DNA from 4 places in the Enterobacter sp. CP102 genome. Region 4 is predicted to be linked to each of the others. Evidence: predicted binding sites of a transcription regulator. Region 4 holds the regulator's gene; each other region holds the start of a gene.
What was found. Region 4 encodes CRP, which controls carbon source genes, mostly activating them, when cyclic AMP is high. Its sites were predicted from a motif close to ATGTGANNNNNNTCACAT; they were not measured.

Region 1 (4,217 bases), 180 kb from region 4:
AGCCTTCATCGCGACGTGGACCACGGCTTTCACGACGTTCGCCGCTGAAGCGACCTGCGCCTGGCGCGCCGCCTTCACGACGAGGACCACGACCGCCTTCACGACGCTCACCGCCACCGAAGCTACGGCGTTCGCCAGATGGACGATCGCCACCACGACGTTCGCTGCGCTCACGCGGCTGAGCATCACCCAGCAGCTGCATGTTCATCGGCTTGTTCAGGATGCGAGTGCGAGTAAAGTGCTGCAATACTTCGCCCGGCATACCTTTTGGCAGCTCGATTGTAGAGTGAGAACCGAACAGTTTGATGTTACCGATGTAACGGCTGCTGATGTCGCCTTCGTTCGCGATCGCGCCAACGATATGACGAACTTCAACACCGTCATCACGGCCTACTTCAATGCGGTACAGTTCCATTTCGCCAGCGTCACGACGCTCACGACGTGGACGGTCTTCACCACCACGTTCTGGACGGTCACCACGTGGACCACGATCGTTACGGTCGCCACGACGCTCGAAACGATCGTCACGGTCACGGAATTCACGCTTAGGACGCATCGGTGCATCTGGTGGCACGATCAGGCTACGTTCGCCCTGAGCCATTTTCAGCAGTGCTGCAGCCAGGGTTTCCATGTCCAGCTCTTCGCCTTCAGCGACAGGCTGGATCTGCGCCAGCAGCGCACGGTACTGATCCAGATCGCTGCTTTCCAGCTGCTGCTGTACTTTCGCGGCGAATTTTTCCAGGCGGCGTTTGCCCAGCAGGTCTGCGTTTGGCAGATCAGCTTCTGGAATAGTCAGCTTCATGGTGCGTTCGATGTTACGCAGCAGACGACGCTCACGGTTCTCAACGAACAGCAGTGCACGACCCGCACGACCTGCACGACCGGTACGGCCGATACGGTGAACGTATGACTCGGAATCCATTGGGATGTCGTAGTTTACAACCAGGCTGATACGCTCAACGTCCAGACCACGTGCTGCCACGTCGGTTGCAATCAGGATATCCAGACGACCGTCTTTCAGACGCTCCAGAGTTTGCTCACGCAGAGCCTGGTTCATGTCGCCGTTCAGCGCTGCGCTGTTGTAGCCGCTACGCTCCAGGGCTTCAGCCACTTCCAGGGTCGCGTTTTTGGTACGAACGAAGATAATCGCCGCATCAAAATCTTCTGCTTCCAGGAAACGGACCAGCGCTTCGTTTTTACGCATCCCGTACACAGACCAGTAGCTCTGGCTGATGTCAGGACGAGTGGTAACGCTGGACTGAATACGCACTTCCTGCGGCTCTTTCATAAAGCGACGGGTAATGCGACGAATCGCTTCTGGCATCGTTGCAGAGAACAGCGCGGTCTGGTGACCTTCTGGGATCTGCGCCATAATAGTTTCAACGTCTTCGATGAAGCCCATACGCAGCATTTCATCTGCTTCATCCAGTACCAGGCCGCTCAGTTTAGAGAGGTCCAGAGTACCGCGCTTCAGGTGATCCAGCAGACGGCCCGGCGTACCGACAACAATCTGTGGGCCCTGGCGCAGGGCGCGTAACTGCACGTCATAACGCTGGCCGCCGTACAGGGCAACCACGTTCACGCCGCGCATATGTTTAGAGAATTCAGTCATCGCTTCCGCCACCTGAACAGCCAGTTCACGGGTCGGAGCCAGGACGAGGATCTGCGGTGCACGCAGGTCCGGATCGATGTTGTTCAGCAGCGGCAGCGAGAACGCCGCAGTTTTACCGCTACCAGTCTGGGCCATGCCCAGCACGTCACGACCAGAGAGCAGATGTGGGATACATTCTGCCTGGATCGGAGATGGTTTTTCGTAACCCAGATCGTTAAGGGCTTCAAGGATAGGAGCCTTCAGGCCCAGATCTGCAAAAGTGGTTTCGAATTCAGCCATGTAGTACAAGTGCCTCGATATTAATGGCGGCCAGTCTACTTAGCTCATCGTGAAAATGATCTGCAATTTTCATTGAAAAGTGTGAACCGGCTCAAATTAGGTGTATTGACGAACAACAACGCCCTCACCAGTGAAGGTGATGGCAATCAAAAGATTACGGGCTGATGTTTATGTCGTCAGCTATTGCTGGTCCGATTCTGCCAGGTCGTCTTGCTCCTGGCCCAAGAGCGATAATTCCAACAATGCATAACGGTGCTCAACGAAGTTGTGTACGTTGTTAGCAACCGCTAATTTGAACAGTGCCGTAGCGCTGTCCTTATCCCCCAGACTTAGGTAGTACTTACCTAAATAGAAGTTGGTTTCACTGAGATGCTCAGCGAGCGAGGTGTTATCCGTTGCGTCTGCCTTGAGTCTTTCCATCAGCGTTGCTTCGCTAATGTTACCCAGGTAGAACTCGACAATATTCCATCCCCATTGTTCCTTGTCCGATTTATCGAAGCGTTGTTGTAACGCGTCTTTTGCCTGCTTCTCATCGAGCTTCCGCTCAACAATGTAAAGCCACAGGCTACGGAAAGGATCATTAGGATCGTCTTGATAAAACGCCAGCAGATCATCTTGCGCTAACTTGTCACGACCGCCGTAGTACAATGCGATACCGCGATTCAAGTGCGCGTAGTTGTAAGTTGGATCAAGCTCAAGTACAGAATCAAACGCTTCATAGGCAGCATCAAAATTGCCTGCCTGCGTTAAATATATGCCTAAGTAATTGAATACTTCAGGCATATCAGGTCGGATTGCCAGCGCTTGTGAAAAATCATTTCGCGCCAATGCCCTCAGACCGAGACTATCATACAACACTCCGCGCTCATATAAAAGCTGTGCGCGTTCGTCATCGGTTAAAGCCCGACTGGCAAGAATTTGTTCCATGCGTGCCAGAATCACTTCCTGTTGCAAAGTCGGTTGCAATGGCACTGCGAGGACTTCGCTCTTACGCCAGGCAGAGTTGCTGCATCCTGCCAGCGTTAAAGCTGTCGCAACGAAACACCAGCGCAAAAAAGGCTTCATTTCCCACTCCCGAAGACAACTATTGGATGAACGTCCTGTCCCCCGGCGGCTCAACAAGGCGTCCTGCCTGATAATAGGCCCTCCGCTAAGCGGAGGGCAAATGGCAACCTTACTCGCCTTGCTGTTCTGCGGCCGGTGCTTCCGGCGCGGCAGCTGGCTGAGACTGCTCGGTTGCTTCTTTAATGCTCAGACGGATACGGCCCTGGCGGTCAACTTCCAGAACTTTAACCGGGACTTCCTGACCCATTTGCAGGTAATCGGTCACTTTCTCAACGCGCTTGTCAGCGATCTGAGAGATGTGAACCAGACCTTCTTTACCGCCACCGATGGCAACGAATGCGCCAAAGTCAACGATACGGGTCACTTTACCTGCATAGACGCGGCCCACTTCGATTTCTGCGGTGATCTCTTCGATACGACGAATCGCGAATTTCGCTTTCTCGCCGTCGGTTGCTGCGATCTTCACAGTACCGTCATCTTCGATTTCGATGGTGGTGCCGGTCTCTTCGGTCAGAGCACGGATTACGGAACCGCCCTTACCGATAACATCTTTGATCTTGTCTGGATTGATCTTGATGGTGTGGATACGCGGAGCGAACTGAGAAATGTCGCCACGTGGCGCGTTGATCGCCTGTTCCATCACGCCCAGGATGTGCAGACGTGCACCTTTAGCCTGGTTCAGAGCAACCTGCATGATCTCTTTGGTGATACCTTCAATTTTGATATCCATCTGCAGTGCAGAGATACCTTCGCGGGAACCCGCTACTTTGAAGTCCATATCGCCCAGGTGGTCTTCGTCGCCCAGAATGTCAGACAGAACAACAAAGTTGTCGCCTTCTTTCACCAGACCCATTGCGATACCCGCAACAGCGGCTTTGATTGGCACGCCTGCATCCATCAGCGCCAGAGATGCGCCACACACGGAGGCCATGGAAGAAGAGCCGTTAGATTCGGTGATTTCAGAAACCACACGAACGGTGTACGGGAACTTGTCTGCTTCCGGCATAACTGCCAGTACGCCGCGCTTCGCCAGACGACCGTGACCAATTTCACGACGCTTCGGCGAGCCAACCATACCGGTTTCACCTACGGAGTACGGAGGGAAGTTATAGTGGAACAGGAAGCTGTCAGTACGCTCACCCATCAGTTCATCGATGATCTGTGCATCACGGGCAGTACCCAGAGTTGCCGTCACCAGCGCCTGAGTTTCACCACGGGTGAACAGCGCAGAACCGTGAGTACGTGGCAGAACGCCAGTACG
Region 2 (4,217 bases), 570 kb from region 4:
TATTACCTGCGCCAAAATGTAATGCTTTCATAGTGTTAACCTTCATCAATGTTTTTACCCGAGAGGGCTGGGGTGAGGAACCGCATAACTTTCCCCTCACCCAAGCCCTCTCCCCAGTGGGGGAGAGGGAAGAGTACGATATTACTTGTTCAGCAGCGCCAGAACTTCTTCCACGCTGGTGGTGCTGGCCAGGCGCTCGATGACTGATTCGTCATCCAGGGCGTTGGTCAGGCTGGTAATCACCTGGATGTGCTCGTTGTTGCGAGCGGCGATACCAATCACCAGACGGGCGATGTCGTCTTCTTCTTCACCGAAGCGCACACCCTGTGGATACTGACAGAACACCACGCCGGTTTTCAGCACGCGGTCTTTCGCTTCAACTGTACCGTGCGGAACCGCGATGGATTCACCCAGGTAGGTTGGGGTCAGTTTTTCACGTTCCAGCATGGCGTCAACATACTCAGGCTGTACGTAACCGCCTTTCACCAGCTGTTCACCCGCAAAGCGAATCGCTTCTTCTTTGTGGGTCGCGGTACGGCCCAGGAAGATGTTTTCCGCACCCAGTTTGAACAGGTGGCTGTCGTTCGCATCGAAGCTGTCTTTTAGGCTATCGCGGACTTTCACTTCGTTGTCTTCGTGGCGCTGTGCCGCAACCAGACGTTCAGTCAGGCTGGTGTAAAGGCCGCTGTCGAGGAAGTTGGTCAGCGAAATGTGCTGCGCCTGTGGCACCTGACGCATAGCGCGTTCGGTCAGATCGCGGTGCGTGATAACCAGGTCAACATCCGGTGGCAGGCTGTTAATCGCGCTGTTGGTCACAGAGATATTGCTCAGACCGGCATCCTGTACTTTCTTACGCAGCACGCCTGCACCCATTGCGCTGGAGCCCATACCGGCATCGCAGGCAACGATGATTTTACGTACGTGGCTCAGGTCGTTAGACACATCACCCGCGGCCAGTGGCGTAGCGCCTTTGGATTCCGCTTTCATGTCGTGCATACGACGGGTTGCTGCTTCGATATCGTCTTCTTCTTTCACTTTGCTGGTTTTCAGCAGGATAGAAGAGACAACGAAGGAGACTGCCATTGCTGCACAGATAGCCGCGATGTTAGCGAAGTAAGCACCTTTTGGCGTCATCGCCAGCACGGCCAGGATAGAGCCCGGAGAGGCGGGAGAAACCAGACCACCGCCCAGCACGCTCAGAGTGAACACGCCAGTCATACCGCCGAGGATAACAGCCAGGATCAGACGTGGGTTCATCAGCACGTACGGGAAGTAAATTTCGTGGATACCACCCAGGAAGTGAATGATCGCCGCACCGCCCGCAGACTGTTTTGCACTGCCACGGCCAAAGAAGATGTACGCCAGCAGAACACCCATACCCGGACCCGGGTTCGCTTCAATCAGGAAGAAGATAGACTTCCCGAGGTCATGAGACTGCTGAATACCCAGCGGTGAGAAGATACCGTGGTTGATGGCGTTGTTAAGGAACAGGATTTTCGCCGGTTCAACAAAGATAGACGCCAGCGGCAGCATGTCGTGCGCAACCATGAAGTTAACGCCTGCTGCCAGAATTTTGGACAGCACTTCAACCGCCGGGCCAATGCCGAGGAAGGCCAGAATCGCCAGGATCATACCGATGATGCCAGCGGAGAAGTTGTTCACCAGCATTTCGAAGCCGGATTTGATTTTACCATCAACCCAGACGTCGAATTTCTTGATTGCCCAACCGCCCAGAGGACCGGCAATCATTGCACCGAGGAACATCGGCATATCCGCACCGACAATCACACCCATGGTGGTGATAGCACCCACCACACCGCCACGATCGCCGCCAACCAGACGACCACCGGTAAAACCGATGAGCAGCGGCAGCAGGTAAGTAATCATTGGGCCAACAAGCTTCGCCAGCGTTTCGTTAGGCAACCACCCTGTCGGAATGAACAATGCAGTGATGATACCCCACGCGATAAACGCGCCGATATTTGGCATCACCATGTTGCTGAGGAAACGACCAAAGCTTTGTACTTTGATCTTGAAATCGGATGACATAAAACACCCCTTCTTATGTTTACGCTTAGGCTTGCGGCCCGAGGTTTATCGTTAATGTGCGGCGGCAGAGGTAGCCGGGCCCTGTTCATGCTGTGAAATCTGGCACTGAATCGTTCAACTGTCCAGATAGCGAAATTTTGTGTGATCTCAGTCACGTAAATGTAGGGGGTGTGGCATTTAATGAAGTGATCTGCGTCACAAAAGTGGTGTGCAAAAAAAACTCAACGCGGGAAAAAGGTGCAAAAAGCACGTGCTTTTGTGATGAGTGTCACATTTGGTTGTCGTCGGTTTGTTTCTGTAATGTGACTGAATTCACAAAAAATTTTCATGCAGATTTCTCTGGATGTGATCAAAGGCAAATTCTGTTTTGCGGTTCATAGCCAGGATGTAATCAAACAGCACCTAAAGCAAAAACTACTCATATGTGAGTGTGTTATGGCGAAAAGTGAAAACCTGGATTACGCTCAATATGTAAGGTTAAGTCTATTATTATTCAGGATATATTTTGACACGCTTATAAACTTGCATGGAGATATAATAAAAAACCATACTCTGCGGCTCTGAAAATAAGTGCGGGTCATTGTGCTTAAATTAATTTAATTTGGGTGCTTATTATTTTATTTATTTAATGAGTTATCTTTGTTTGAGTGAGGGGAATATGTTTCTCAACTACTTTGCGCTGGGTGTCTTAATTTTTGTATTCCTGGTTCTGTTTTACGGGATCATCGCTATTCATGATATTCCCTATAATATGGCCAAAAAACGCAACCATCCTCATGCTGATGCAATCCATACCGCCGGATGGATAAGCCTGTTTACGCTCCATGCCATATGGCCGTTTTTATGGATTTGGGCAACGCTGTACCAGGAAGATCGTGGCTGGGGTATGCAGAACCATATCACAAAGCCTGATGAGGTCCCCGGCATGGATGCTTTGGCCAAACGTGTGGCCGAACTAGAACAAAAACTGGCTGTCGCTCAATCGCCAGCAGATAAGAATACGTCGGAGCACTGATCATGGATCTGTTGATTATTTTGACCTATGTGGCGTTTGCCTGGGCAATTTTTAAAATATTCCGTATTCCTGTAAACCAGTGGACACTCGCTACCGCGACATTAGGTGGGGTGTTTATTGTTGCGGGACTCATTTTATTAATGAACTATAACCATCCGTATACCTTTACGGCGCAAAAAGCGGTTATTTCGATTCCCATTACGCCGCAGGTTACAGGCGTGGTTAGTGAGGTTACGGATAAAGGTAACCAGCTTATTAAACAAGGTGAAGTGTTATTTAAACTCGACCCAACCCGCTATCAGGCACGCGTCGACCGGCTGCAGGCTGACCTGGTGACCGCCACGCACAATATCGACAACCTGAAGGCACAGCTTTCGGAAGCGGTAGCCAATACCACGCGTGTGTCTGCCGAGCGCGACCGACTGTATAAAGACTATCAGCGTTACCTGAAAGGTAGCCAGGCGAAGGTTAACCCGTTCTCTGAAAGCGATATCGACAATGCACGCCAGAACTATCTGGCACAGGATGCGCTGGTAAAAGGTTCCGTGGCTGAACAGACGCAGATCCAGAGTCAGTTAGACAGCATGGTTAACGGTGAGCAATCTCAGGTGGCTTCTCTGCGTGCCCAGCTCGCGGAAGCCAGATACAACCTTGAGCAGACCGTCATTCGTGCACCGAGTAACGGTTATGCCACGCAGGTGTTAATTCGCCCGGGGACCTATGCTGCGGCGCTGCCTCTGCGTCCGGTGATGGTGTTTATTCCGGAACAGAAACGCATGATTGTTGCTCAATTCCGTCAGAACTCGTTACTGCGTCTGAAACCGGGTGATGAAGCGGAAGTGGTGTTTAATGCGCTGCCGGGCCAGGTATTTTCAGGCAAGCTGCTTGGCATTCAGCCAGTCGTACCTGGGGGCACTTATCAGGCACAGGGTGCGGTGCAGGCACTGACCGTGACACCAGGTACGGATGGTGTTATTGCCAGCATCCTGCTGGATCCGAATGCTGATGTCGATGCACTGCCAGACGGTATTTATGCTCAGGTTGCGGTCTATTCCGACCACTTCTCGCACGTTTCCGTCATGCGCAAAGTCCTGCTGCGTATGACCAGCTGGATGCACTACCTCTACCTCGATCACTAATCCTTCCGGGGCAG
Region 3 (4,217 bases), 2.2 Mb from region 4:
TTTACCAGGTCGGGCGTTCGGTGCTGGAGTTCACACCGTGGAATGTGTTTCCGTTCATTCCGGATATTGACGAAATGGTCAGTCACCAGCGACGCGAAGGGCTTTTTGCTGCCGTTATGACTTTTGCCCGTAAAACGACCGTTGCAGTTGCGACCTTTATTGTCGGTTTGTTGCTGCAAAATGGCGGTTTCGTGAAGGGGAGTCAGACCCAGCCGCCGGAAGCGATTCATACCATCGCCATGCTGTTGTTCATCGGCACTGCCGGGCTGTTAATCATGGCCCTGTGGCAGGCGCTGACGTTCCACCTTAACAAACGCACCCACAAGATTTTTGTTGATGAACTGGAACGTCTGAAAGCGAATGGTTCAGCGCAGCAGGCCACGCCTGAAGCACGCCGGGTGGTGGAAGATCTTACAGGGTATTCTTACGACACGCTGTGCCTGGGGGAGAACACCTGGTCGGGCAGCATTCCGCAAGGGGCATTTTCCGCGAAGCAGGGTGGTTTATAGCTTTTGCCTTAGATGTCACACAACTTAATTTTTATATCACACCAATTAGACGAAAGTTAATGTAAATCAATATTCGGCCCGGCGCATTCAGTATGGTTATGGCTCATCCAAAATATACGAACTGCCATTCTAGTTGGTGTAGTCAGCAAGTCCGCAGCGGTGATGATGTTGCCGCTGCAGGGTTACATTTTTCATTTACGACAACGAGTCTCAATCATGGAAAACCGGTTATTAAAGGCGAAAGCTACGCTTCCTCAGTACGATCGCGACAGCCTGAAGACGCGCATTGTTCATTTAGGGTTTGGTGCCTTCCATCGTGCGCACCAGGCGGTATATACCGATATCCTTGCCGCTGAACAGGGTAGCGACTGGGGTTACTGCGAAGTTAACCTGATTGGTGGCGAGCAGCAAATTGCCGACCTCAAGGCTCAGGATAATCTCTACACCGTGGCTGAAATGTCTGCCGATGCGTGGACCTCACGCGTGGTAGGCGTGGTGAACAGGGCGCTGCATGTTCAGGTTGATGGCCTGGAAACCGTGCTGGCGGCGATGTGCGAACCTCAGGTCGCGATTGTGTCGCTCACCATTACGGAGAAAGGCTACTGCCACTCTCCTGCAACCGGGCAATTGATGCTCGACAATCCGTTCATCGTTGCTGATCTGCAAAATCCTCATCAGCCAAAATCTGCGCCTGGCGTGATTGTTGAAGCGCTGGCACGCCGTAAAGCGGCGGGACTACCGGCCTTTACCGTGATGTCCTGCGATAACATGCCTGAAAACGGGCATGTGATGCGCAATGTCACCTGCGCCTTTGCCCGCGCGCTGGATAGCGAACTGGCGGAGTGGATTGAAGCGAACGTCACATTCCCGTCCACCATGGTGGATCGTATTGTTCCGGCAGTGACGGCTGAAACACTGGATAAAATTGAGCAACTGACCGGCGTACGTGACCCGGCAGGTGTGGCCTGCGAACCGTTCCGCCAGTGGGTCATCGAAGACAACTTTGTTGCTGGCCGCCCGCAGTGGGAGAAAGCCGGTGCAGAGCTGGTTGCAGACGTCATCCCGTTTGAAGAGATGAAGCTGCGGATGCTGAACGGCAGCCACTCATTCCTGGCGTATCTCGGTTATCTGGCCGGTTATCAGCACATCAACGACTGCATGGAAGATGTTCACTATCGCCGGGCAGCACATGCGCTGATGCTGAAAGAACAAGCGCCGACGTTAAAAGTAAAAGGGGTTGATCTGGCACATTATGCCGACCTGCTGATTGCGCGCTATAGCAACCCGGCGTTGCGCCACCGTACCTGGCAAATTGCGATGGATGGTAGCCAGAAACTGCCACAGAGGATGCTGGATTCTGTGCGCTGGCATCTGGTGCATCAGCGTAGTTTCCCTCTGCTGGCGCTGGGTGTGGCAGGCTGGATGCGTTATGTGGGTGGTGTGGATGAGCAGGGTAACGCCATTGAAGTGAGCGATCCTCAGCTGGAAGTGATTCAGGCCGCAGTGAAAGGCAGTGCTGAGGGTGAAAGCCGGGTGAAAGCGCTGCTGGGTATTGACGCCATTTTCGGTAAGGAATTACCGCAGGAGCCTGTCTTTGTGGATGCGGTGATGAAAGCCTATCAGTCATTACTGGCGAACGGTGCGAAAGCCACGGTTGAAGCCTACGCCGCCCTGGTGTAATCCATTACATGCCGCCGTTCGCGGCGGCATGTTTCGCACGTTTTAGTGCATACCAAGGCGAATCAGTTCAATCGGTTCAAATTTCCCTTCGCATCCTTCCACTTCAACCGTTTTGCTACGACGCACGCGTGCGGCATCCAGGCCGTTGCTGTGAATCGCTTTAATAATGCCGGTGCGGCCTGTGCCGTTAATCATTACGCGGCTGCCAGTGGTAATTGCGTTGCGGTTACGATCGTAAGTCATCATGGTATTTTCTCCTCTCTTGCTTAGCCGATACGGCGATATTCATCTCTTGCCGCTTTCGGAGCACTATAAATACGCCTGTCAGCCACGTATTTTTTTGTTTTTGATCAAACTCACACTTTTTTCTCAATTTTCGTAGGGGTTGACGTATCCCGACAGGTATTTACAAAGCGGACGGTTATTTTCGTTTATTGATAGTTTCTGCATGTGACTGTTTAAGGTTTGTTTATATCGAGAATGTCACTCTGTATTCAGAAAATAACTCTTCAGCGGAATAAGGAGCCAGGCTTATGTATAAAAACATTTTGATGCCTGTTGATGTGTTTGAAATGGATTTGAGCGATAAAGCGGTTCGCCACGCAGCCAATCTCGCGAAGTCAGAAGGGGCGACGATCACGCTGGTGAACATCCTGCCCATCAGCAGTCGTTCTCTTTTGCGCGGCTTCAACGCGGATATCAAGAAGTTTGAAGAATATATGACGAATGAGTCAGAAAAAAAGATGAGCGAATTAAAACGCTTATTTGATATTGCGCCAGAAGATATTCACTGCACGGTACGTTTTGGTAACGTCCGCGATGAAATTATCGCCATGAGCAAAGAAGGCGAATATGACATCATTGTCATCGGCTCGAAAAACCCAAGTATTACCACGCATTTGCTTGGTTCAAATGCGGAATCGATATTACGTTACGCCAGAATCCCGGTATTAGTGGTTCGCTAATATCACCGCCGCGTCCCCCGAAAGTCGTGGGATGCGGCATAAATTAATCTTCGCTAAACCAGTCGCTATTTTCCTGTCGAATTAACTGCACGGATTCGCTGATTTCTTGCAAATGCAGCGTCATCGCTTTCTCTACGCCATCAGGATCGCGTTTTTCCAGCGCCTTAAAAATATCATGGTGCTGACGTAGCAGCATTTCCGGCGGCGAGACGTGATCCAGACTCATATAGCGCACGCGGTCGATAGTGGCTTTGATATTCTCGATGGTGTCCCACGCGAGCTGGCAATCGGCAATTTGCGCCAGTTTTTGATGGAATTCATCGTCAAGCTGGAAAAAGTCATTCAGCTGCTTGCGATCGATAGCAATGCGTTGCTGATGCAGGTTTTGCTCCAGCAGGTAACACTGATTGTCGTCGATAAGCGAAGCGGCACGGCGAGCGACGGCGCACTCAATGGCCTGGCGTACAAAGCAGCCGTTACGGACCTGGGAAAGTGAAATCTTATTCACATAGCTGCCGCGCTGAGGGCGGATCTGAATCAAACCGTTTTCGGCGAGTTTAATAAAGGCTTCGCGAACGGGCTGACGAGAAACGTCGAAACGCACCGACACTTCTTTTTCAGAAAGAGGCGTTCCCGGCGGGATCAGGCAATGCACAATATCACGTCGTAAAATACGATAGATTTGCTGATTAACAGGCTGGGTAGGGTTGAGTTGCGATTCAGCGGCCATGGGTTGTGATTTCTCAGAGAGTTAACGCGAACATACTACCATTCTTTTGCCTGCCATCACAGACCCGGCCCGCAGGCCGGGTAGGGTACGATTAACCGCGATGCACGCTGAGACCGGCAAAGCTCTGGCTAACCGGCATCATTTCAACGGTGTTGATGTTGACGTGTTTTGGCAGCGTTGCCACCCACCACACCGCTTCGGTGACATCTTCCGGCGTCAGCGCATTGGCGTTCTCATAGGTTTTGTCGGCTTTGGTATCATCGCCTTTGAATCGCACGTTGGAGAATTCAGTGCCGCCCACCAGACCTGGCTCAATATCCGTCACGCGAATTG
Region 4 (4,217 bases):
GGTGCTTCAAGAATGTTCGAATCTCCCGCCTCTCCCGGCGCGTCGTACTCCAGACGCTGCTGACATCGCTGCAGGGCAATCTCACAGGACTGCAAATAGCGCTGCGCCAGATCGGGTGTCAGCATGGTGTGCTCGCGCGCCAGCGTGGTCATGGCGTTAATGTGCTCGACGATAAACTGGCTGTGCGTTACCCACAGTTTCATGTCTGCCAGATAGTGGGAATTAAAGCCCGGCTCCTGCATCGCCTGGTTGAGTGAGTTAAACAGGGCGTTATGCGCCTGGTTGACTTTCATGCGTTGATACGCCAGTGGCGAAGGCTGCGGGTCGTCGCTCAGGATCAGGCGTATCGCTTGTTGATCTGCTTCCAGCGCATCGTGGGCGTTCTGGCGCAACAGCCCGCTTTGCCACTGCGGCCAAAGCCAGACCAGGCCGCCAAAGGCAATCAGGCAGCCAATCAGCGTGTCGACCAGGCGGGCGATAATAAACTGTTCGCCATTGAGCGTGAGCAGTTGCAGGGTATATACCGCAGTGACCGTAAAGCCCACCATCGCCCAGCCATAGTTCTTGCGAATAATCAGATAACTCACCATGGTGATCGCCAGCATCCCCAGCAGCGTATAGCCTTCTGGTACGTGGAAGTGCAGCGTCACGCCGGCAATGATTAGCCCCGCGATTGTACCGCCTGCCCGGTGCAGAATGCGCACCCGCGTGGCACCATAGCCGTTCTGCGTAACAAACAGTACGGTCATTAAGATCCAGTACGGTTTCGGCAGGTGCAGCGCGACGCCCATCAGGCTGGCGGCGCTGAGCATCACGCTGATACGCGCGGCATTACGCAGCGCGGCAGATTTCAGAGACAGATAGCTTTTCAGGGCTGGCAGCAGCGGCAGACGCTTTTGTTTATCGGCCATCAGGTCACGCGGGTAAAGCGGCCGCTGAGTCCGCAGGACGCGGGAAATACGGCTGAAGTGCCACGCCGCAAACTGGCCCACCGGGTTATCCGCGTGCTGATGGGCAATTTTCTCCAGCGCCCCGAGCTGCTTGTCCATGTTAAAACGCGTGGGATAGCGGTGATACAGGATATCGTCAGCCAGGATGCGCAGGCGCGCTGCCACGGTTTGGGCATTCCAGCGGATCACCGCCTCGGCGTGGCTGCGCTCGACCAGCTTTTGCACCTCCTGCGGATGATGCAGGCTCACAGAGATATGTTCCTGCAAATCCAGACCCACCTGGAAGATACGCAGCAGCCGCTTATAGTCATGATTTTTATTGGCGGCGAGCATGTGCAGCTGCTGGTAACACTGGCTAATCAGATCCACGACTTTTTGCTGGCGCGCCAGCAGCGGCGGCAGCGATTTTTCCGGGTCCGTGTGCTGAGTGAGCAGGGTGTACTTGGCTTCGCAGTAGTCGGCAAGCTGCACGTAGAGCAGGCTGAGCGATTCACGCAGCGGTTGTTCGCGCCACAGGCGGAACCAGATCCAGTTAAACACGCCGTACCACAGGGTTCCCAGCGCGTAGATCAATAGCGGCTCCCATACCGGCATATTCCCCGCGAGGCTCAGCGTGAAGATGGCGGCAATCAACGATGCGGGCAGCAACCGGGCATGTAGCGCGCTGATTTCAGCGGTTACGCCCAGCGTCATGGCCAGCACGGTCAGGATCAGGGGGAGCGGAATATCACGGGCAAGCAGCAGTTGCACGGCGAGGCTACAGCCTGCAAACAGACAGCCGCCAATAATCAGGCGTTTGAAAAAGCGTTTATGCGGAGTGTCCAGACCCGCAATGTTGCAGCAGGCGGGAACCAGGGAAAACAACAGACCTTGTTGCAGATGGCCCAGCAGCAAACCCACGGCCACAGGAAGGCACAACACCAGCGTTTGTCGCAGTGCGTAGTTAACTTCCGGGTGATAAATTAGCCTGCGCCACATGGGGAGTAGAGACAAAAACGGCGTGACACCTTGCGATGGCACGCCGTTTGACCGGAATTAACGTGTTCCGTAAACCACGATGGTTTTACCGTGGGCGGAGATCAGGTTCTGGTCTTCGAGCATTTTCAGAATACGGCCTACTGTTTCACGGGAGCAACCCACGATCTGACCAATTTCCTGACGGGTAATTTTAATTTGCATTCCGTCCGGGTGGGTCATTGCGTCTGGTTGTTTCGCCAGGTTCAGCAGGGTCTGAGCGATACGGCCCGTTACGTCCAGGAAGGCGAGGTTACCCACTTTCTCAGACGTGACTTGCAGGCGGCGAGCCATCTGCGAAGAAAGACGCATCAGGATGTCAGGGTTAACCTGAATCAGCTGACGGAATTTCTTGTAAGAGATTTCGGCCACTTCACACGCGGTTTTTGCACGAACCCAGGCGCTACGTTCCTGGCCTTCTTCAAACAGGCCCAGTTCACCGATGAAATCGCCCTGGTTCAGATAAGAAAGGATCATTTCTTTCCCTTCCTCATCTTTGATCAGCACTGCCACCGAGCCTTTGACGATGTAATACAACGTTTCCGCTTTTTCACCCTGGTGAATCAGCGTGCTCTTCGATGGGTACTTATGAATGTGGCAATGAGACAAGAACCATTCGAGAGTCGGGTCTGTTTGCGGTTTGCCAAGCACCATGCGCTGTTATCCTCTGTTATAAGCTGTCACCAGAGTCATAAGATGCATCCAGACTCTGGGGTTGCAATCGAATTCTTACCCATACCCTGGGAAGTCGGCTGTCGTAATATTCGCAGCCAGTAAAGTTTGATGTCCTCTGCATACATGTGTAACGTCAATGTATTACTGTAGCATCCAGAGTGTTTTAGCATAGCTTTTGTCGCGTGTCTCCTGGTGTCTCGCTTCAGCATGATGCAGGTCGCCTTCCGTTGCGAGAAATGTAACGTACGCGTAATCTGTCACCAAAAATGCAACGTTGGAGTTAATGAATATGCAAGCGCGTGTGAAATGGGTTGAAGGTTTAACGTTCCTGGGCGAATCCGCTTCCGGACACCAGATTTTGATGGATGGGAACTCCGGCGATAAAGCACCAAGCCCAATGGAGATGGTGCTGATGGCGGCAGGTGGTTGCAGCGCGATTGACGTGGTGTCGATTTTGCAAAAAGGTCGTCATGACGTGACGGATTGCGAAGTTAAACTCACTTCTGAACGTCGTGAAGAAGCACCACGCCTGTTTACGCACATCAATTTGCATTTTATTGTGACCGGCAAAGAGCTGAAAGACGCTGCGGTATCACGCGCGGTGGATCTTTCTGCGGAGAAATACTGCTCTGTGGCATTAATGCTGGAGAAAGCGGTAAAAATAACGCATTCGTATGAAGTGATCGAGGCGTAATGTTGTGGCGGGTGGCGCTGCGCTAACCCGCCCAACAAAAGCACGCACGTAGGCCCGGTAAGCGTAGCGCCACCGGGCAAAACGAGCTTATGCGATCTGCTTCCCTTCCATCAGCCGCTGCACCAGCGGTGTCATAATCAATTCCATCGCCAGCCCCATTTTCCCGCCCGGCACCACCAACGTATTCATGTGAGAAATGAACGAGCCTTGCAGCATAGCCAGCAGCCAGGGGTAGTCAATGCCTTCGAGATTACGGAAATGGATCACCACAAAGCTCTCATCCAGTGACGGGATACTTTTGGCCGCAAACGGGTTGGAGGTATCTACCGTCGGCACGCGCTGGAAGTTGATGTGGGTGCGTGAGAACTGCGGCGTCAGGAAGTTAATGTAATCTTCCATCGAACGAACAACCGAATCCATCACCGCTTCGCGTGAATGACCGCGCTCGCTGATATCGCGCGTCAGCTTCTGGATCCACTCCAGGTTCACAATCGGCACAACGCCGACCAGCAGGTCCACGTGGCGTGCCACGTCATGCTGCGTGGTCACCACACCGCCGTGCAATCCTTCATAAAACAGCACGTCGGTAGGTTCAGGAAGCGGCTGCCAGGGAGTAAAAGTGCCTGGCACCTGGTTCCAGGGAACGGCTTCGTCATAGGTGTGCAGATACTTGCGCGACTGGCCTTTGCCGCTCAGTCCGTATTCTTTGAAGGTTTGCTCCAGCAGACCGAAATCGTTGGCATCTGGCCCAAAATAGCTGATGTGTTTGCCGAGATCGCGAGCTTTGCGGATCGCCATATCCATTTCAGGGCGGGTGTAGCGGTGAAAGCTATCGCCTTCTACCTCTGCGGACCGTAAATTCAGTTGCGCGAAAATCTTGCGAA

Region 1: the regulator CRP is predicted to act here: its motif matches at 1,971-1,988, upstream of yrbN (protein YrbN).
Region 2: the regulator CRP is predicted to act here: its motif matches at 2,306-2,323, upstream of N1249_RS00680 (PTS mannitol transporter subunit IICBA).
Region 3: the regulator CRP is predicted to act here: its motif matches at 2,534-2,551, upstream of ydfZ (putative selenium delivery protein YdfZ).

Annotation. Positions count from the first base shown of each region.
Region 1 is NZ_CP104014.1:4,165,603-4,169,819, forward strand. It holds gene N1249_RS19630 (DEAD/DEAH family ATP-dependent RNA helicase) at 1-1,891, opposite strand, end outside; gene yrbN (protein YrbN) at 1,884-1,964, opposite strand; gene nlpI (lipoprotein NlpI) at 2,072-2,956, opposite strand; gene pnp (polyribonucleotide nucleotidyltransferase) at 3,066-4,217, opposite strand, start outside.
Region 2 is NZ_CP104014.1:137,694-141,910, forward strand. It holds gene mtlD (mannitol-1-phosphate 5-dehydrogenase) at 1-31, opposite strand, end outside; gene N1249_RS00680 (PTS mannitol transporter subunit IICBA) at 142-2,049, opposite strand; gene N1249_RS00685 (DUF3302 domain-containing protein) at 2,708-3,064, shown strand; gene N1249_RS00690 (HlyD family secretion protein) at 3,067-4,203, shown strand.
Region 3 is NZ_CP104014.1:2,166,564-2,170,780, forward strand. It holds gene N1249_RS10220 (MFS transporter) at 1-509, shown strand, start outside; gene N1249_RS10225 (mannitol dehydrogenase family protein) at 726-2,189, shown strand; gene ydfZ (putative selenium delivery protein YdfZ) at 2,232-2,435, opposite strand; gene N1249_RS10235 (universal stress protein) at 2,723-3,154, shown strand; gene N1249_RS10240 (GntR family transcriptional regulator) at 3,198-3,884, opposite strand; gene ydfG (bifunctional NADP-dependent 3-hydroxy acid dehydrogenase/3-hydroxypropionate dehydrogenase YdfG) at 3,976-4,217, opposite strand, start outside.
Region 4 is NZ_CP104014.1:4,349,329-4,353,545, reverse strand. It holds gene N1249_RS20640 (YccS/YhfK family putative transporter) at 1-1,928, opposite strand, end outside; gene crp (cAMP-activated global transcriptional regulator CRP) at 1,986-2,618, opposite strand; gene N1249_RS20630 (OsmC family protein) at 2,929-3,333, shown strand; gene N1249_RS20625 (phosphoribulokinase) at 3,421-4,217, opposite strand, start outside.